DNA from 3 places in the Pseudomonas sp. KB-10 genome. Region 3 is predicted to be linked to each of the others. Evidence: riboswitches for the same ligand, from Rfam matches in the RefSeq annotation. Region 3 holds a riboswitch; each other region holds the start of a gene.

Region 1 (6,544 bases), on a different contig from region 3:
GGATTGACCACCAGCAGCACGTCGAGCTGCGGCAGCGCGCGATGCACCGAGCCTTCGCTGAGCTTGGTGATGCGATGGCCCTCGCGGCGCCAGGCCGCGGCATGCTCGGCGTAGGTCGGCGCGAGGATGCCCACGCTGCTGTGCGTGCGCAGGCGTGGCAGAGCCTGGATCGCCGCCTGCGAACCGGCCACCGGCAACAGGCTGGCGGCGCCGTAATAATCGCGCGCCGCCGCCTCCAGGCCATCGTTGACCTCGGGCAAGCGCGCCCACGCCTGAGCCGGAACCGGCGGCAGATCCCAGCCATAGGGGGCGATACCGGTGGACAGGTCCAGCCAGTCCTCCAGGGGGATGCCATAGCGCTGCGCCGCCGCGCGCAGTCGACCTCCGTGTTCAAGCACCCAGCACCTCCCAGATCATCAGGCACAGTAACCACAGGCCAACGCCGGCAGCGACCCGGTTCATCGCCCGTTCGATATCCCGCGCGCGCGGCGCCGGGCCCTCGCCCAGCTGCGGGCGTTCATGCAGCTCGCCGTGGTATTCGGCGGCGCCGCCCAGACTCACTCCCAGGCTGCCGGCACCAGCGGCCATCACCGGGCCAGCATTGGGACTGTCCCACAACGGTGCCTGCCGGCGCCAGCAGCGCAGCGCCAGAAGGGTATTCCCGAGCAGCGCATAGGTCAGCGCCACCAGGCGCGCCGGGATGTAATTGAGTAGGTCATCGATCTTCGCCGCCGCCCAGCCGAAGCGCTCGAAGCGCTCGTTGCGATAGCCCCACATGGCGTCCAGGGTGTTGCTCAGGCGGTACAGCACCACGCCGGGCGCACCGGCGACGATGAACCAGAACAAGGCAGCGAATACCGCATCGGAACCGTTCTCCAGCACCGACTCGGTACCGGCGCGGGCCACGCCGGTGGCGTCCAGCTCGGCGGTGTTGCGGCTGACCATCCAGCCGACCCGCTCGCGTGCCAGTTGCAGATCACCCAGACGCAGCGCGCGGGCCACCGGCTGCGCGTGCTCGTAAAGACTGCGCAGGCCAATGGCGAAATACAGGGCGAAGATCTCCACCGCCCAGCCCAACCCGCTGATCTGCACCAGCAGCCAGGTGAGCAGAGTCAGCGGCAGTACTGCCAGGCACCAGGCGGTGACACCATGGCTGCGCCAGCCACCACCGGCCGGGTTGAAACGCTGCTCCAGGCAATCGGCCAGGCGCCCGAAGGCCACCAGCGGATGCGCGCGGCGTGGCTCGCCCAGCACGGCGTCCAGCGCCACACCGGCGCAGGTGATCAGCGCCAGGCTCATCGTTCAGTCACCCTGCACTCCCCATCGATTCTCGAACAGCAGCTCGCTCAGCGGTCGAGGCGAGGCCCAGCCCTCTTGCACCAGCATGGGTTTTTCATAGAAGGCATCCACCGGCCCCAGACACAGCAGCGCCACCGGCTTGCTGCCGGCCGGCATGGCCAGCAGCTCGGCCAGCGCTGCGGGATCGAACAGCGACACCCAGCCCAGCCCCAGACCTTCGGCGCGCGCGGCCAGCCACAGATTCTGAATCGCGCAGGCCACCGAGGCCATATCCATTTCCGGCAGCGTGCGTCGCCCGAAGACATGTGCCTCGCGTCCGTCCATCAGCGCCACCGCCAGCAGCTCGGCACAATCGCGGATGCCCTCGACCTTCAGCCGCATGAATTCGTCGCTGCGCTCGCCCAGGGCCTCCGCGGTGCGTACCCGCTCGGCCTCCACCAGCGCATGAGCCGCCTCGCGCAGTTGCGCATCGCGGATGCGCACAAAGCGCCAGGGCTGCATCAGGCCAACGCTGGGCGCGTGGTGAGCGGCTTCGAGCAGGCGCGCCAGCACCTCCGCCGATACCTCTCCACCGCTGAAATGACGCATGTCGCGGCGCTCGGCGATGGCGCGGTACACCGCTGAGCGCTCCTCGGGGCTGAAGGCGTGCTCGCTCATGGACGCAGCAGCGCGGCGGCTGCCTCCGGGTTGGACGGCAGGTAGAAGTGGATATAGCTGGCGGTCAGTCGCCCCAGGCGATACACCGCCTCGGCCACCGGCTTGCCGTTCGGACAGCGCCCGCGTACCAGCGGCTCGAGCGGGCTGTCCAGGCGCGAGTGATGGTAGCTATGGCCACGCAGCTCGCCCTCCGGCAGCGTCACTTCCTGCAGGGCCAGCGCGGTCAGGCGCGGCTGCAATGCGGCGCTGCCGGCCAGCAGGCCGAGCATACGGCCGCTGGCGCCCTGCTTGTCACGCAGCTCGTGGAGCAGATAGAGCATGCCGCCACATTCGGCGAGCAGCGGCTTGCCGGCCTTATGATGGGCACGGATGGCTGCGGCCATGGCCTGGTTGCCCGCCAGCTCGGCCAGGTACAGCTCGGGGTAGCCGCCAGGCAGATAGAGGCTGTCTACCTCGGGCAGCGCGCTATCGGCCAGCGGCGAGAAATAGCGCAGCTCGGCCCCCAGCCCCTGCAGCAGGTCGAGATTGGCCTGATAGAGGAAGGCGAACGCCGCATCGCGCGCCACGCCAATGCGCACATCCTTCAACAAGGGCGCGAGTTCATTGATATGCGGCGCGGCGAAGCTCACCGCCGGCGGCAGGTCGACATCGGCACTGGCCGCCAGCGCATCGGCGGCGGCGTCCAGGCGCGCATCCAGATCCGCCAGCTCGGCGGCCTGCACCAGGCCCAGATGGCGACTGGGCAGCTCCACCGCGGCGCTGCGCGGCAAGGCGCCGAACCAGCGAATGCTCGGCGGCAGGGCATCGCGCAGGATTTCGCCGTGGCGCGTGCTGGCAACCCGATTGCCGAGCACACCGGCAAAGGGCAGATCGGGCTGGAAGGTGGCCAGGCCATGGGCCAGGGCGCCGAAGGTCTGCGCCATGGCCGCGCCGTCGATCACGCCCAGCACCGGCACGCCGAAATGACGCGCCAGGTCCGCCGCCGAGGGCTTGCCGTCGAACAGGCCCATCACCCCTTCGATGAGGATCAGATCCGCCTCGCCCGCGGCCTGCCACAGCAGGCGACGGCTCTCCGCCTCACCGACCATGGCCAGGTCGAGCTGGTACACCGGCGCGCCGCTGGCACGGGCATGGATCATCGGGTCGAGAAAATCAGGCCCGCACTTGAACACCCGCACGCGTCGTCCCTGGCGCGTATGCAAACGCGCCAGCGCAGCGGTGACGGTGGTCTTGCCCTGGCCGGAAGCCGGGGCGGCGATCAGCAACGCCGGGCAGTGACGTGTCGTCATCAGAATTCGATGCCCTTCTGCGCCTTCACGCCAGACTTGAACGCATGCTTGACCAGGCTCATCTCGGTGACCGTATCGGCCGCCTCGATCATCCCCGGCAAGGCCCCGCGGCCGGTCACCACCACGTGCTGCAGCAGCGGCCGGGCCTCGATATCGGCCAGCACCGCATCCAGTTCGAGGTAACCGTGCTTGAGAGCGATATTCAGCTCATCCAGCACCACCAGGCCGACGGACTCGTCGCTCAGCAAGCGTCGCGCCACGGCCCAGGCTTCCTGCGCCTTGGCAATGTCGCGCTGGCGATCCTGGGTCTCCCAGGTGAAGCCCTCGCCCATCACGTGATAGCTGACTTCCTCGGGAAAACGGCGGAAGAAGGTTTCCTCACCGGTGCTGGCCGCGCCCTTGATGAACTGCACCACCCCGACCCTGATGCCATGACCAAGGGCGCGCGCGACCATGCCGAAGGCGCTGCTGCTCTTGCCCTTGCCGTTGCCGCTGTGCACCAGCAGCAGGCCGTATTCATCCTGGGCCTGGGCGATCTTCTCGTCGATCAGGGCTTTCTTGCGCTGCATGCGCGCCTTGTGGCGGGCGTCGCGTTCGGCGGATTCGCTCATGCTGTGCTCCTGCAAGTCAGGTGCCCGCGTTGCCTGCTTCAGGAACAGTGCGAACGACAATGAAGAATCGCGATGATCCGCGCGACCTCATACAGGCGCCAATGGCTGGTCAGGCGAGCGGAAGGCGGGCAACACCGAGGCCCCGGTAGAACCGGAGCACTGGCCGGACAACGCCCTCCGCGATGCCGTGGAACTGCGACAGGCCGGTCTCCGGGCTCGTGAGCGAACCTGAAAGGTTCGACGCTGCGCCTTCCCGTGCGAATACACAGTGGCCTTGCAGACTGCGTGAAAACTACTGCGCTCGGCCATGCGGCGTTAAAAACAGTCTCAAAATGCTCATTTACAGCTCGTAAACTCCGCTTTCTCGCCTGTTTTTGCCTTACCTGACCTTCGCTCGCTACGTTTTCACACGGTCTGCTTATGCAGCGTTTGACTCACCTACCGTTGCGGGGGCAGCGCCGGCATTGGAACCGGCTTCCCTGTTTCACCCCGGCGCCGTCGATGGAAACGGCGCGGGGCACCTGAAGCAAGGCGCGCAGGGTAGAGGCTGGCAGCCCTGCCCGTCAACGCCGATACCGCTAATGCCGGGGCGTGAAACCCGGCGGCTTGCTGGCCAGCCACTCGACGAAGGTACGCAGGCGCTCATCCGCCAACAGCGCGTCCCGGCTGTTGTAGCTCAGCGCCAGCTCCTTTTCACTGAACAGCCGATGAATCTGGTTATGGCAGGCCCGGCATACCCAGAGCGTGGCGGTAATACGTTCGTGACGGGCAAAGCGCTTTTGCACATAAGCCTTGTCGTGCAGCGCCTTGGGAATCAGATGGTGACGGGTGAGTGCTACAGGCCGCGCGCAAAGCTCGCAGACCTCGGGCTGAGGCGGCAGACGGATAGGCTCGGCCATGGCGCCTCAGGGGTTGCGGGCAAGCTCGGGCGTGATCACCCGCTTGGCATCGAGATAGACGCGCTGCCAGTAAACATTGTCGAGGCTGTCTAGGCGCACGGTACCGCCACTGGATGGCGCATGTACGAAACGCCCTTCGCCGACATAGATACCTGCATGGCTCACGGCGCGCCCGCCATTGGTGGCGAAAAACACCAAGTCACCACTCTGCAAGGCATCGCGGCGCACGCCTGGGGTGCGCATCGCGCTCAACTCACGTGTCGAGCGAGGCAGACTGATACCGGCAGCATCGCGGTAGACGTAGCCGATCAAACCGCTGCAGTCGAAACCACCTTCCGGCGTGTTGCCACCAGAACGATAAGGGGTACCGACAAGCCCCAGAGCGCGGAACAATACGTCTTCGGCGCCGCCCTGATAGGAGGACGAAGAGACCGGTGGCTGGTAGACGGGCTGGGGAGCTGGAGCGCGACCGCTACAGGCGCTCAGCAGCAGGGCGAAAGAAATGAGGACGACGCGGGGCGTGAGGCGCATAAGCGAGGCAATCCAAAGCCTGAATGCGCCCTACTCTGCCGATTGCAGACAAACGGCGCAACCCTGGGGTTACGCCGTGACACATCAATTGTGGCGTTTGGCTGCCACCTGCTCCTCCACCGGAGCCAGCGCAAGAACACGCTTGGCCTGCAGGTAACTGCGGTTCCAGTAGCTGTCGTCAAGGCTGTCGATGCGCACGCCACCGCTGCGGCTGCTGCTGGAATGGATGAACTGGTCATCGCCCAGGTAGATACCGGCGTGGCTGACGCGACCACGACCGCGGTCGTTGAACAGGATCAGATCGCCCGGTTCCAGATCGGCACGCGCAACCTTGGGCGCGTCGAGGTTGATCAGCTCGCGAGTGGAGCGCGGCAGCTCCAGGCCGACTTCCTCACGGAACAGATAACCGACGAAACCGCTGCAATCGAAACCGGACTGCACCGAGGTGCCACCGTAGCGATAGCGCGTACCGATCAGCGAACGCCCGAGATCGAGCAGGCTGTCGGCCAGCTGCGGCATTTCATAGGGCTTGTCGTCGATCAGCGCGCTGATTTCATCATCAGCAGGCTCGGCCTGATGAGAGAGCGGACGAGCAACCGGCTCGACCTTGGCTTCGCTGATCTGCGACTGCGGCGAATGGCCGGCGCAGGCAGCGAGAAAGACTGTCAGTGCAAGAGGCACGAGGGGTGCGAAGCGTTTTAGCATGGGCACGACCGTGTCGGTTGATTTACAAGTCGGCGACTATGCCCTCTATAACGCTCATTTGCAAATTCTATCGCTGGAAATGTGACCCAGTGGTTTTGCCGCGCCATCTAACGCGCCCGGCTGTCGCACAGCCGGACGAATCAGGCACTAGCCGAGAATCTCGCTCAAGGGAATAAAACGCAGCGCGTCCCCTTCGGCCAGCGTGCTGCCCTCCACTACCTCAGCCAGACCTTCGGCCCACGCGGCACTGCGCAGAACGCCAGAACTCTGGTTGGCGTAAGGCACCACACGACCATTCTCCAGGCGTGCGCGTAGGTACTCTCGACGTTTGCCCGGCTTGTTCCAGGTGAACCCCGCCGGCACAACGAAACCCAGAGGTTCGACCCGCTGCACACCAAGGCGACGCAGTATATAAGGACGCGCCAACAGACCGAAGGTGACCAGTGTGGAGGCCGGATTGCCCGGCAGGCCTATCACCGGAACCCCTTGGTAATGGCCGAAAGTCAGCGGCTTGCCCGGCTTTATAGCCAGTTTCCACAGCGCCAACTCGCCC
Region 2 (6,544 bases), on a different contig from region 3:
CCGCTGGAACGGCGCCAACGCGCGGGTCAGTTCATCCCAGCCATCCACCTCGCGCCAGTCGTCGCCCGCGCCCGGCTGCCAGCCGGGGCGGCGCAGGGCCCAGCAGGGCACGCCGGCGATCTCGGCGGCGCGGGCGGCGTTATGGCTGATCTGCGCGGCATAGGGGTGGGTCAGATCCAGCAGCACCTCGATGCCTTCTTCGGCGATAAAGGCCGCCAGGCCCTCGGCACCGCCAAAGCCACCGACGCGCACGCGGCAGGCCAGGTCGTCCGGCACCCGGCCGAGGCCGGCCAGGCTGTAGACGGTTTCCGGTCCGAGGCGACGGGCCAGGCGCAGCGCCTCGGTGGTGCCGCCGAGCAGCAGGAGTCGCGCGCTCACGGTTTGCGCACCGCCAGCAGGGTGATAGGCAGCGCCGCGCGCCAGGTGTCGAAGCCGCCCAGCGGCTGCGCCTGGGCCACAGTGAGCCGCAGCAGCTCGCCACCCTGCCGTTCGCGGAAGGCCACCAGCGCCGCCTCGCTCTGAATGGTCACGGCATTGGCCAGCAGGCGGCCACCGGGCTTGAGCGCGGCCCAGCAATCATCCAGCACACCGGGTACGGTGACGCCGCCGCCGATAAAAATGGCATCCGGCGCCGGCAAGCCGTCCAGCGCCTCGGGCGCATGCCCGGCGACCAGTTGCAGCCCGGGTACGCCGAGGGCATCGCGATTGTGGCGGATATGATCCTGACGGCCCTCATTGGCCTCGACGGCGATGGCACGGCAGGCCGGGTGCGCGCGCATCCATTCGATGCCGATGGAGCCACAGCCGGCGCCGACATCCCACAGCAGCTCGCCGGGCAGCGGCGCCAGGCGCGCCAGGGTCACCGCACGCACGTCACGCTTGGTCAACTGGCCGTCGTGGCGGTAGGCGTCGTCCGGCAGGCCGCAGGTCGGCGGCAGCAGTTGCGCACCGGCGTCGGCCAGGCATTCCACCGCCAGCAGGTTGAGGTCGGCGCCGCGCGGCAGGCTCCAGCTTTCGGCCAGACCATCGACTCGGCGCTCCTCCGGCCCGCCAAGGTGTTCCAGCAGGGTCAGGCGGCTGGTACCGAAACCACGGGCGCGCAGCGTTGCGGCAACCTGTGCGGGCGTGTCGCCATCGGCACTCAGCACCAACAGGCGCACGCCGGGAAACAGCCGGGCGTTGAGCGTGGCCAGCGGCCGGCCGACCAAGGAGACCACCTCAACCCCCTGCAGCGGCCAGCCCAGACGCGCCGCCGCCAGCGACACCGAGGATGGCGCCGGCAGTACCTGCAACTCGTCGGCCGGCACCCGGCGCGCCAGGCTGGCGCCGACGCCGTAGAACATCGGATCGCCGCTGGCCAGCACGCACACGGCCTCGCCACGCCGCGCCAGCAGCGGCTCGAGATCGAAGGGGCTGGGCCAGGTTTCCCGCTCACCACCGATGCACCGCGGCAGCAGCGCCAGCTGGCGCGGCGCGCCGACGATGCGCGCAGCCGCCAGCAGCGCGCGGCGCGCGGCCTTGCCCAGGCCGGGGTAGCCGTCTTCGCCGATGCCGACCAGGGTCAACCAGGGTTTCATCCACCTTCCTCGCAAGTAGCCGACAGGGCGCGTGTCGCGACGCCGGGCAAAGCGGGCATAATACAGCCTTCGTCGGTGCCCCCTATAAAACGGGCCTAAGAGGGAATCCGGAGCGATCTCTGATCGCGACCGAGCTGCCCCCGCAACTGTAAACAGCGAGTCCAATGCAATCGGCCACTGGGTAACCGGGAAGGCGCAGCGGATCATGACCTGTCAGCCAGGAGACCTGCCGACGAACGCTGGTCGCGAGTGCCAACATCGGGCGGGGTGTACCGATGCCATGGAGTCCCCTATGGGATTTCGCTGGTTCGGTCGCCGCGTCGTTAGTCACAGGTGACCGTTTGAACGCCTCCATTCGTCCTTCCGCCTGCCCCGGCCTGCAGCGCATCGTCCCCGCGCTGGATGGCGGCATCTGCCGCATCAAGCTGCCCGGCGGGGTGCTGCGCAGCGCCCAGGCGCGCGTGATTGCCGAGGCGGCCAGGCACTGCGCAAGCGGCGTGCTGGAGCTGACCAACCGCAGCAACCTGCAGATTCGCGGCGTCCTGCCCGGCCAGGAAAGCACGCTGGTCGACGCGCTGCTCGGCGCTGGCCTTGGCCCACGCGTGGCCGCCGCCGACGATGTGCGCAACCTGCTGCTCAGCCCTGCCGCCGGCCTCGATCCGCATATGCGGATGGATGTGCGCCCGCTGGCCAGCCAGTTGCTCGACCTGCTGCAGGACACCCCGGCGCTGCATGCCCTGTCGCCCAAGTTCGCCCTGCAACTGGACGGCGGTGAAGCCCTGGCCATGCGTGAACACCCCCACGACCTGTGGCTGGCCGCCGAGGACGAACGCCATCTCGTTCTGGGCCTGGCCGGCTGCCCCGGCGACGCACCACTGGCGAGAGTCGAGGCGACTCAAGCAGTCGAGCTGGTGCGCCAGCTCCTGCTGCTGTTCCTCGAGCTCACCACCTCAGCGCAGACGCGCATGCGCCAACTGCTGACGCACAATTCGGCAGCCGACCTGCTGCAACGCCTGCAGACCCGACTGGATCTCCCTCTGCAGCCGGCACCGGCCACCTGGCAGCCGACTGATAGCGTCGGACGCGCCCCAGCTGGCATTTATCCACAGGCGCAAAGCGGCCTGTGCATGGTAGCCGCTGGCGCCCAACTGGGCCGCTTGCACGCCGAACAACTGACCACGCTGGCCGAGCTGAGCGAGCGCCATGGCGACGGCGAACTGCGCCTGACACCCTGGCAGGGTCTGCTACTGGGCAACGTCGCCGAAATCCGCGCCAGCGAGCTGCTGGCTGAGCTGGACCAGCTGGGCCTGCTGACCCAGGCCGACGAGCCGCTGCTCGGCCTGGTCGCCTGCACCGGTTCGGCCGCCTGCGCCCGCGGTTTGGCCGACAGCAAGCACCACGCCCTGCATCTGGCCGAGCTGCTGCGCGAAAGCGGCGCCCGACCACAGGTACATCTCAGCGCCTGCCCGCGCAGCTGCGCCAGCGCGCGGGTGCAGCCCTACACCCTGCTGGCCAGCACGCCCGACCACTACCAGCTCTACCAACGCACGCCCGAGACGCCCGGTTTAGGCCGTCTGCTGGCGCCGGCCATGACCATCGACGAGGCCGGCGCCTGGTTCGCCCGCCAACACCCCGCAGGAACACCCGATGCTTGATTACATCCGCGACGGCCAGGAAATCTACCGCCGCTCCTTCGCCACCATCCGCGCCGAGGCCAATCTCGACGGCATTCCCGCCGACCTGGAAAAGCTCGCCGTGCGGGTGATTCACGCCTGCGGCATGGTCGATGTGGTGGAGGATCTGCGCTTCTCCGCCGGTGCCGGCGCCGCCGGCCGCGCCGCGCTGCTGGCCGGCGCGCCGATTCTCTGCGATGCGCGCATGGTCGCCGAGGGCATCACCCGCCCGCGCCTGCCGGCGAACAACCCAGTGATCTGCACCCTGCACGACGCCGGCGTGCCGGAGCTGGCGCGCGAACTGGGCAACACCCGCTCAGCGGTGGCCCTGGAGCACTGGCGCGAACATCTCGAAGGCAGCATGGTGGTGATCGGCAATGCCCCCACCGCGCTGTTCTACCTGCTGGAAATGCTCGACGCCGGCGCCCCCAAGCCGGCGCTGATCATCGGCATGCCGGTGGGTTTTATCGGCGCGGCTGAATCCAAGGATGCCCTGGCCGCAGACAGCCGCGGCGTGCCGTACGTGATCGTGCGTGGCCGCCGTGGCGGCAGCGCCATGGCGGTGGCCGCGGTCAACGCCCTGGCTTCGGAGGTGGAGTGATGGCCGGTCGTCTGCTCGGTCTCGGCGTCGGCCCCGGCGACCCCGAGCTGCTTACCCTCAAGGCCCTGCGTCTGCTGCAGTCGGCACCGGTGGTGGCCTACTTCGTGGCCAAGGCCAAGCACAACGCCGGCCACGGCGGTAACGCCTTCGGCATTATCGAGGAGCACCTGGACGCCGCCCAGCAGCGCCTGCCGCTGGTCTATCCGGTGACCACCGAGAAGCTCGCCCCGCCGCTGTCCTACGAGGATGTGATCGCCGACTTCTACGACACCTGCGCCGAGCAGATCGCCCGGCTGCTGGACGCCGGCCAGGACGTGGCGGTGATCTGCGAGGGCGACCCGTTCTTCTACGGCTCCTACATGTACCTGCACGACCGCCTGGCCGAGCGCTACGAGGTGGAGGTGGTGCCCGGCGTGTGCTCGATGCTCGGCTGCGCCTCGGTGCTCGGCACGCCGCTGGTGTACCGCAACCAGAGCTTGAGCGTGCTCTCCGGCGTGCTGCCGGAAGACGAACTGGAACAGCGCCTGCGCGACGCCGAGGCCGCCGTGGTGATGAAGCTCGGGCGCAACTTCGACAAGGTGCGCCGCGTGCTGCGTAAGCTGGGCCTGGATGGCCGCGCCCATTACGTCGAGCGCGCCACCATGGCCAGCCAGAAGATCGTGCCGCTGGACGAGGTGGAGCCGATGGATTCGCCGTACTTTTCCATGATTCTGGTGCCCGGCCAGAAATGGCGGGGGTGAACACTCTCTTCCCCTGTAGGAGCGGCTGGGCGGCATTCCGCTTCAGCCGCGAAAGCGCTTCGCGGCTGAAGCCGCTCCTACAGTTCAGAGGGTGAATGAAAACCCGTCACCACGCGCCCTACGCAATCCTTGCAGGGGCGTCGTGGGAGGCGACAGTCGCCGCTGAAGCGTCTCCCACGGATCGCGCCCCATTCCCCGGCTTGCATCCGGGCTACAGGATTTACCGCATGAATATCGTCATCCTCGGCGCCAGCGCGCTGGTCACTGCACAACGCCTCAAGGGGCTTTATCCACAGGCCGTGATCCATGGTCTGCGCGGCCGTGTCGATGGCGCCGAGCGCCATTACGACGAGTTCGGCGAGCAGCTGCGCGCGCTGTATCGCGAAGGCCAGCCGCTGGTGGTGCTGTGCGCCGCCGGCATCGTCATCCGCAGCCTGGCCGCGTTGCTGGCGGAAAAGGGCGCCGAGCCGCCGGTGCTGGCCCTGGCCGAGGACGGCAGCGCCGTGGTGCCGCTGCTCGGTGGCCTGGCCGGAGTCAACCGCCTGGCCCGCGAGATCGCCGCGCACCTGGGCGTGACGCCGGCCATCACCACCAGCGGCGAGCTGCGCTTCGGCACCTGCCTGCTGGAGCCGCCGACCGGCTATGCGCTGGCCGACCTGCAGCAGGGCAAGCGCTTCGTCAGCGACCTGCTCGGCGGCGAAAGCGTGCGCATCGAAGGCCAGGCGCCCTGGCTGGAGGCCGCGCAGTTGCCGGTGGATGACGCCGCCAGTCGGGTTATCCACATCACCGCACAGGCGCGCCCGGCGCAACCGGACGAACTGTTGATCCACCCGCGCGTTGCCGCTGCGCTGATCGAACGCCCCAGCGCCGACCTGGCCACCCGACTGCAGCAGGCGCTGAGCGATGCCAAGCTGGCGCCGCAAGCGCTGGCCGTTCTGCTCGCGGACAAAGCCTGGATGGCCAACGCCGACCTGCACGCGGCAGCACAGGAACTCAGGCTGCCACTGCGTTTTATCCACAGCGGCTCCCAACTGCCTGCCGAATGCCACCAAGGCAACGGCCTGCGCCTGCTGCTGGGCGAACAGCCGCTGGATATCGAGAGCCTGGGCCAGCGCCGTGGCCGTCTCAGCGTGGTGGGCCTCGGACCCGGCGCAGCCGAGCATATGACCTCGGCCGTGCGCCGCGCCCTGGACGAAGCCGAAGATCTGCTCGGCTACGACACCTACGTGAAGATGGCCGGCCCGCTGCGCGCCGATCAATGCGTGCACCCCAGCGACAACCGCGAAGAACTGCAGCGCGCCGCCCATGCCTTCGAGCTGGCTGCCAGCGGTCGCCGCGTTGTGATGATCTCCTCGGGCGACCCCGGCGTGTTCGCCATGGCCGCCGCCGTGATGGAGGCGCTGGAAAGTCTGCAGAACGAGGCCTGGCATGGCGTCGAGCTGGAGGTGCTGCCGGGCGTTTCCGCTGCCCTGGCCACTGCCGCCAAGGCCGGCGCGCCGCTGGGCCATGACTTCTGCCTGATCTCGCTGTCCGATAACCTCAAGCCCTGGGCGGTGATCGAAAAACGCCTGGAGCATGCCGCCGCAGCGGATCTGGCCATGGCCTTCTACAACCCGATCTCCAAGGCCCGCCCCTGGCAGCTTGGCCGCGCGCTCGACTTGCTGCGCCAGCACCGCGAACCGGAAACCCTGGTAGTGCTCGGCCGCGATATCGGCCGCCCCGCCGAAGCCCTGCGCAGCCTTACCCTCGGCGAGCTGACCCCGGAGATGGTCGACATGCGCACCCTGGTGATCATCGGCTCCAGCCAGACCCGCCGCTTCCCGCGTGCCGATGGCGGCGAGTGGGTCTACACACCGCGTTGGTACCCCGTGCAAGCCGACTAAACCATCGTCCTCATGCAGGATTGCCAAGCGCTTGTAGGAGCGGATTTATCCGCGAATTTTCGCGGCTGAA
Region 3 (6,544 bases):
GCAGCGGCAGGCGCAGCTGGCGCGCGGCGGCCTTGATCCCCGGCGCGGTGAAGCGCTCCACCAGAATCGGCTCGCCGGCCTCGCACAGCGCCAGCAACGCTGCGGAGACGCCCTGCTGGGCGCCAGCGCAGAGCAGCAGGCCGTTCGGCGCCAGTTCCAGGCCGCGGCGGCGCAGCCAGGTGGCGCCGGCCAGATGCGCGCGCTCGACCAGCGCTGCCGAGGGATAGGCCTGCAGCCCATCCAATTCGCCCTGTGCAGCCAGTGCGGCAAGGCTGGCGGACAGGTCGCGGTTGTCCGGATCGTGCACCGGCACGTTGGTCGACAGGTCGATCAGCTCGCCCTGCGTGGCCGGTTGCTTGAGGCGGAACAGGCTCGCCTCGCGGCTGCCGGCCAGCACGTAGGTACCGCGGCCGACCTCGCCGGAGACCAGATGCCGACGCGCCGCCTCGCGGTAGGCGAGCATCACCGTGCTCGGGTTGATGCCCAGCGTCCAGGCCAGGCGTCGCTGCGGCGGCAGGCGTTCGCCGGGCTTGAGTTCACCGCGGCCGATGGCAGCGGCGATGGCCTCCACCAGGGCGAGGTAGGTGGGCAAAGCGCTGCTGGACAGGTCAGGGAGCCACATTGTTTGCCATGCAATATAAAGATTTACCCATACAATGCACCGCACTAGCATCGGGGTCAACGCCACCCGGAGTACCCGTCATGTTCGACCTCGCCCAACTGCGCCAGAGCGCCCAACTGGTTCACCGCCATATGGCGCCCACGCCACAGCTGAGCTGGCCGCTGCTGTGCCAGCGCACGGGTTGCGAGCTGTGGGTCAAGCACGAGAACCACGCGCCCACCGCCGCCTTCAAGGTGCGCGGCGGGCTGGTCTACATCGACGCCCTGCTGCGCCGCGAGCCGCAGGTGCGCGGCCTCGTCACCGCCACCCGCGGCAACCATGGCCAGAGCCTGGCGCTGGCTGCACGCGCAGCGGGACTGGCGATCCGCATCCTGGTGCCGCACGGCAACGCCCGCGAGAAGAACGCCGCGATGCGTGCCCTTGGCGCCGAGGTGATCGAACATGGCCGCGACTTCGACGAAGCCCGCGCCGAGGCCGCGCGTCTGGCCGAACGCGACGGCCTGCACTGGGTGCCGTCGCTGCACGAGGATCTGGTGCGCGGCGTGGCCACCTATGCCCTGGAACTGCTTGAGGCGGTACCGAACCTGCGCCGGGTGTACGTGCCCATCGGCCTCGGCTCGGGCATCTGCGGCATGATCCGCACCCGCGACCTGCTCGGCCTCGACACCGAAATCGTCGGCGTGGTCGCCAGCGGCGCCGATGCCTACGCGCAGAGTTTCGAACAAGGTTGCCTGGTACAGACCGAACGCGCCGTCACCCTGGCCGACGGCATGGCCTGCCGCCAACCGCAGCAATTGGCATTGGACGTTATCAGCGCGGGCGCGGCGCGCATCCTGCGGGTCGACGATGCGGAAATTCGCACCGCCATCCGCGCCTATCACGAGGACACTCACAACCTCGCCGAAGGCGCCGGCGCTGCCGCCCTGGCAGGCCTGCTACAGGAGCGCGAACGCAACGCCGGCCAGCGTGTTGCCGTGGTGCTCAGCGGCGCCAACATCGACCGGCTGGCGCTGGCCGACCTGCTGCGTGACGAAGCACCAGCCGCAGCCTGACTCAGGCCAGCGGCAGAGGCTCGGCAGGCAGCCGTCCGGGCGTCTGCCGTAACCGGCGCGAAACGCCCCATTCCGCAGCGATCAGAGCCAGCAGCAGACCAAGCTGAATCAGCAATGCGATATAGAACGGCTTGAACACATGGCCGATCTGCCGCTTGAGCAGGCCGAGGAGGAACTCGGCCTGAAAGAGCTGCTCGATACGCGCATCCAGCACCTGATTCAGCACCTTCTCGTTGAGCCCGCTGTAACGGGCGGTTTTCTCCACTGCCATCTCGCCTATCGCCTTGCCCAGCAGACTGGCACGCAGCCGGTCGAGCAGGTCGAAGGCGATGCGTTCAGTGGTCGAGGCTTCGGCGCGCTCGCCAGCTTCTTGCAGCCGCTCACGATGGACGTAGTCCAGCGCCAGCTGCTTGAGCAGCGTCTGCACACTGACATCACGCACGGCCAATAGTCCCTGCTCCTGCGCCTCGACATAGGCCTGGAAGTCGCTCCAGATATCGTCGGCCAGTGCCTGCACCAGAGGCGCATAGCTATCGAGATGGCGATTGATCTGCTGCTGGCTGCCGTACAACAGCCCACCCTGGACGCCGAGAAAACCTCCGGCCAGGGGCAGCAGCAGAAAGTAGAGTTTGAGCAGCCAGTGGTGCCAGCGCTTGTTACGTGCCAGCCAGCCCAACCGGTGCAGCTTGAACGCCAGCAACAGGCCAGCAACCGCGCCAAGCAGAAGCGCCAGACCGGTGTAGAGAAAAAGATTGAAGAAACTGAAGGGTTCCCACAGTGCCGTGAGCAGCAGACGTGCCTGCTCCATGCCTATCGCCTCGTTCGTCCATGACGGGCGCGAGTGTAAACCAGAACACTGCAGCCTAACGCCAGGGCGTGACCGGACTGTGCGTCAGGCCACACCCACCTCAGACGCTCAACGGAACGGTGGCTCGTCGAAGCTGCGCAACTTGCGCGAATGCAGCGAGTTAAGCTGACTGCGCATCAGCTCCAACGCCGCGATGCCGATATGCAGGTGCTGAGTCACCGCACGTTCGTAGAAGGCGCCCGCCGCGCCTGGCAGCTTGATCTCACTGTGCAGGGGTTTGTCCGACACGCACAGCAGCGTGCCGTAGGGCACCCGTAGGCGATAGCCTTGCGCGGCGATGGTGCCGCTTTCCATGTCCACCGCCACCGCACGCGACAGATTGATCAGCGGCCGCTCCTGAGCCCAGCGCAGCTCCCAGTTGCGATCGTCGTAGGTCAGCACGGTGCCGGTACGCAGGCGCTTTTTCAGCTCGTCACCCTCTTCACCGGTGACCAGCTTGGCGGCTTCCTGCAGCGCCTGCTGCACCTCGGCCAGCGCCGGCAGCGGGATGTGCGGCGGCAGCACGCGGTCAAGAATTCCGTCGCGGCGCATATAGGCGTGGGCCAGCACGTAATCGCCGATGGTCTGCGACTGCCGCAGGCCGCCGCAGTGACCGATCATCAGCCAGCAATGCGGGCGCAGCACGGCGAGGTGATCGGTAATGTTCTTGGCATTGGACGGACCGACGCCGATATTGACCAGGGTGATGCCATGGCCGTCATCCGCCTGCAGATGGTAGGCCGGCATCTGGTAGCGGTGCCAGACCACGTTCTCGATGATCGCCTGCATCTCGCCCTCGGCCATGCCGCGCTCGACCACCACGTTGCCCGGCAGCACCATACGGGTGAAGCGCGAGTCACCCACCAGCATATCCAGGCCATGGCGGATGAACTGGTCGACGTAGCGGTGGTAGTTGGTCAGCAGAATCCACGGCTGCACGTGGCTCCAATCGCTGCCGGTGTAGTGCTGTATGCGCTTGAGAGAAAAATCGGTACGCGCTGCGTCGAACAGAGCCAGCGGCAACGGGTCGATATTCTCCCAGTCATACAGGCCATCGGCGGTGCCGTCGGTGGCGGCAGACAGATCGGTGCTGGGGAACACTCGCGCCAGCTCGGCAGCGGTCACGCCACTGCCGGCCAGCTCGTCACCGCCCTCGACCACGTAGGGGTAGGGAATATTCTGCTGGCTGCGGCCGACTTCCACACGCAGGGTGAAGTCGTTCATCAGAGGACGCAGCTGCTCCAGCAGGTATTTGCGAAAGGCAGCCGGCTGGGTCACGGTGATCGCGTAGGTACCCGGAACCTGCACCTTGGCGTAGGCACGTACGGTGGTCGGCACCTCGCCCTGGCACAGGTAGGTCAGGCGCAATTCGGGATAGCGGAACAGGCAGTGCTCGCTGGCGTCCGGGCGGATGCGCTCCTTGAGGTAGCGCTTGAGTGCGTGACTCAGGGCGCCAGTGGCTTCCTGGTGCAACGCGGCGAGGCGGTCGACCGCCTCTTCGGGAGTGTGGGCAATGATGAAATCATCTGAGCAGGCTTTCACGGCGCATCTTCCTGACTGAACGTACGCGCCTATCTTGCCTGCATCCTTGTGGCAAAACATAGCGTGGCGACCGGCAATTCGGTCGCCACGCTGTCATCAGACGGCAGCCTGATGCAGGCGCGCGTTGAACAGCGGCCCCTGGCTGAAACGCGACAGCGCCTTGGCTGCGGCCAGCACGCCAAGATCGATCAGCGGCTCGATCAGGATCACGCTCATGTAGGCCAGGCCGAAGCTGCCCACGGCGGCCAGGTTGTCACTGGTGAAGCCGTGACCGTAAAAGGCCCAGAACGCGACCCAGGCAACGATGCCGCCCTGATAGGCAGTCGACAGCGCCAGCGCCTGCTTGTAAGAGAGATCGACGTAGGCGGTACCCGGAGCGACGATACGCTTGGCCAACAGACTGATGCCCCACAGCGGAATCAACAGGGTGGTGACGTTCATGCCGTACTGCGGCAAATCGAACTGGGCGAACAGCAGGCCCTGCAGCAGCAGACCTGCGGCCAGACCGATGGCGGTGGCGCCGGCGCCGAACAGCAGCAGCAGGGTCGAGCCAAGAATCAGGTGTACTTCGGAAACACCCACGGGGTGATGCGGCAATACCTCGAAGAAGCAGAATACCAGCGCGGTGGTCAGCAGGCTGCGCAGCGCCAGCGCGGTGACGCCGCCGTTGTCGCGGATGGCATCGCGCGCCAGTTTGGCGGTCAGGCCGAAGGCAGCGACCGCCGTTGCGTAACTGAGGAAAATCTTGGCGCCTTCGACGACGCCCGGTTCGATATGCATGCAAGTTCCTTGGCCGCGCCCACCGCGCGACGATTCGGATGAAGGATGGGCGAAACGCCCGTTGCCGATGGCAGGTCTCCTGGCTCACGGCTTGGCACTTCGCCCGCCTTCCCGACCGAAGTCAGTGGCATGAGGGGCTTCGTTCGCCGCTTACAGTTGCGGGGGCAGCCAGGGCATTGGCAAGATTCACCGCACCCTGTTCCCTTTTCATCCGCGTCACGACTGTGAACGCAGAACCATCGGCCGCCAGATTACCCGCCCGTCTGGCTAAAAAACAGCGGCCAGACTGATCGTCTCAGTCCTCTTCGCACGCACAGTTGTTCCCAAAAGAAAATCGGCTGAAAAAAACCAACTCCCCTGGTAAAAGATCGCTGCCACATCAAAGCAGATGCGGCGTGCTACGCGCCAGCAGCGCTTCGACGTCGATGCCGCGCGGCAGCGTGCCGTAGACGCGGCCGCGGCCCTCCAGGCGGCTGGCGATAAAGGCGTCGCTGACCAAGCTGTTGCCAGCTTCCAGCAACAGCTTGGCCTGCAGTGCCACAGCCATGTCCTCGGTGAGCTGACGGGCGCGGTATTGAACGTCAGCGGTGTCGCTGAAATCAGCCTTGAGCCTTTGGATATGCGCCTTGAGACGGGCATCGCCATGGCCATCGCCCAGTTCGGTGAACAATGCGTCGAGCACGCCGGGCTCCTTGGACAGGGCGCGCAGCACGTCCAGGCACTGTACGTTGCCTGAACCTTCCCAGATCGAGTTGACCGGCGCCTCACGATACAGACGCGGCATGATGGTTTCCTCGACGTAGCCGGCGCCGCCCATGCATTCACTGGCCTCGTAGATCATTTCCGGGGCGCGCTTGCAGATCCAGTACTTGCCCACGGCGGTGACCAGGCGGGCGAACTTGTCTTCCTGCTCGTCATGCAGATGATCGAGCGCGCGGCCCATGCGCATGCACAGCGCCAGCGCGGCTTCGCTCTCCAGCGCCAGGTCGGCCAGGACGTTCTGCATCAACGGCTGGTCGGCGAGGATCTTGCCGCCCACCTGGCGATGCGCGCAGTGGTGCGCGGCCTGGGTCAACGCCTGGCGCATCAGGCTGCTGGAACCGACCATGCAGTCGAAGCGGGTCATGGCCACCATCTCGATGATGGTGGGCACGCCGCGCCCTTCCTCGCCGAGCATCCAGGCGAAGGCGCCGCGGTATTCCACCTCGCTGGAGGCGTTGGCCCAGTTGCCCAGCTTGTTCTTCAGGCGCTGGATGTAGAACGCGTTGCGCGTGCCGTCCGGGCGGTGACGCGGCAGCAGGAAGCAGCTCAACCCCTTGTCGGTGTAGGCAAGGGTGAGGAAGGCGTCGCACATCGGGGCCGAGCAGAACCACTTGTGGCCGACCAGCTCGTAGCCCTGCCCCGGCCCGCCGAGACCGATGGCATAGGCGCGAGTAGTGTTGGCGCGCACGTCGGTGCCGCCCTGCTTCTCGGTCATGGCCATGCCGATGGTGACGCCGGCCTTCTGCTCCATCGGCAGATTGCGCGGGTCGTACTCGGTGGCAAGTATCTTCGGCAGCCACTGCTCGGCGATATTGGGCTGCAGGCGAATGGCGGGCACTGCGGCGAAGGTCATGGTCAGCGGGCAACCGCTGGCGGACTCGGCCTGGCTGTGCAGATAGGAAAGCCCGGCGCGGGCAACATGGGCACCGGCGCGCGGGT

Evidence for each region. Region 3 has a riboswitch for cobalamin ahead of DXK50_RS19320 (energy-coupling factor ABC transporter permease). Riboswitches for the same ligand answer to the same signal wherever they lie in the genome.
Region 1: another riboswitch for cobalamin. It lies ahead of cobO (cob(I)yrinic acid a,c-diamide adenosyltransferase); the one in region 3 lies ahead of DXK50_RS19320 (energy-coupling factor ABC transporter permease).
Region 2: another riboswitch for cobalamin. It lies ahead of cobG (precorrin-3B synthase); the one in region 3 lies ahead of DXK50_RS19320 (energy-coupling factor ABC transporter permease).

The regions. Positions count from the first base shown of each region.
Region 1 is NZ_QYYB01000003.1:420,167-426,710, reverse strand. It holds gene cobD (threonine-phosphate decarboxylase CobD) at 1-398, opposite strand, end outside; gene cbiB (adenosylcobinamide-phosphate synthase CbiB) at 391-1,299, opposite strand; gene bluB (5,6-dimethylbenzimidazole synthase) at 1,303-1,956, opposite strand; gene DXK50_RS10555 (cobyrinate a,c-diamide synthase) at 1,953-3,245, opposite strand; gene cobO (cob(I)yrinic acid a,c-diamide adenosyltransferase) at 3,245-3,856, opposite strand; cobalamin riboswitch at 4,041-4,396, opposite strand; gene DXK50_RS10545 (hypothetical protein) at 4,435-4,755, opposite strand; gene DXK50_RS10540 (C40 family peptidase) at 4,762-5,286, opposite strand; gene DXK50_RS10535 (C40 family peptidase) at 5,371-5,991, opposite strand; gene DXK50_RS10530 (molybdopterin molybdotransferase MoeA) at 6,139-6,544, opposite strand, start outside.
Region 2 is NZ_QYYB01000001.1:923,938-930,481, reverse strand. It holds gene DXK50_RS04315 (cobalt-precorrin-6A reductase) at 1-378, opposite strand, end outside; gene cbiE (precorrin-6y C5,15-methyltransferase (decarboxylating) subunit CbiE) at 375-1,577, opposite strand; cobalamin riboswitch at 1,634-1,825, shown strand; gene cobG (precorrin-3B synthase) at 1,919-3,232, shown strand; gene DXK50_RS04300 (precorrin-8X methylmutase) at 3,225-3,851, shown strand; gene DXK50_RS04295 (precorrin-2 C(20)-methyltransferase) at 3,851-4,591, shown strand; gene cobJ (precorrin-3B C(17)-methyltransferase) at 4,819-6,474, shown strand.
Region 3 is NZ_QYYB01000007.1:210,178-216,721, forward strand. It holds gene DXK50_RS19300 (aminotransferase-like domain-containing protein) at 1-622, opposite strand, end outside; gene DXK50_RS19305 (threonine dehydratase) at 703-1,674, shown strand; gene DXK50_RS19310 (hypothetical protein) at 1,676-2,482, opposite strand; gene amn (AMP nucleosidase) at 2,591-4,063, opposite strand; gene DXK50_RS19320 (energy-coupling factor ABC transporter permease) at 4,160-4,843, opposite strand; cobalamin riboswitch at 4,896-5,099, opposite strand; gene DXK50_RS19325 (acyl-CoA dehydrogenase family protein) at 5,223-6,544, opposite strand, start outside.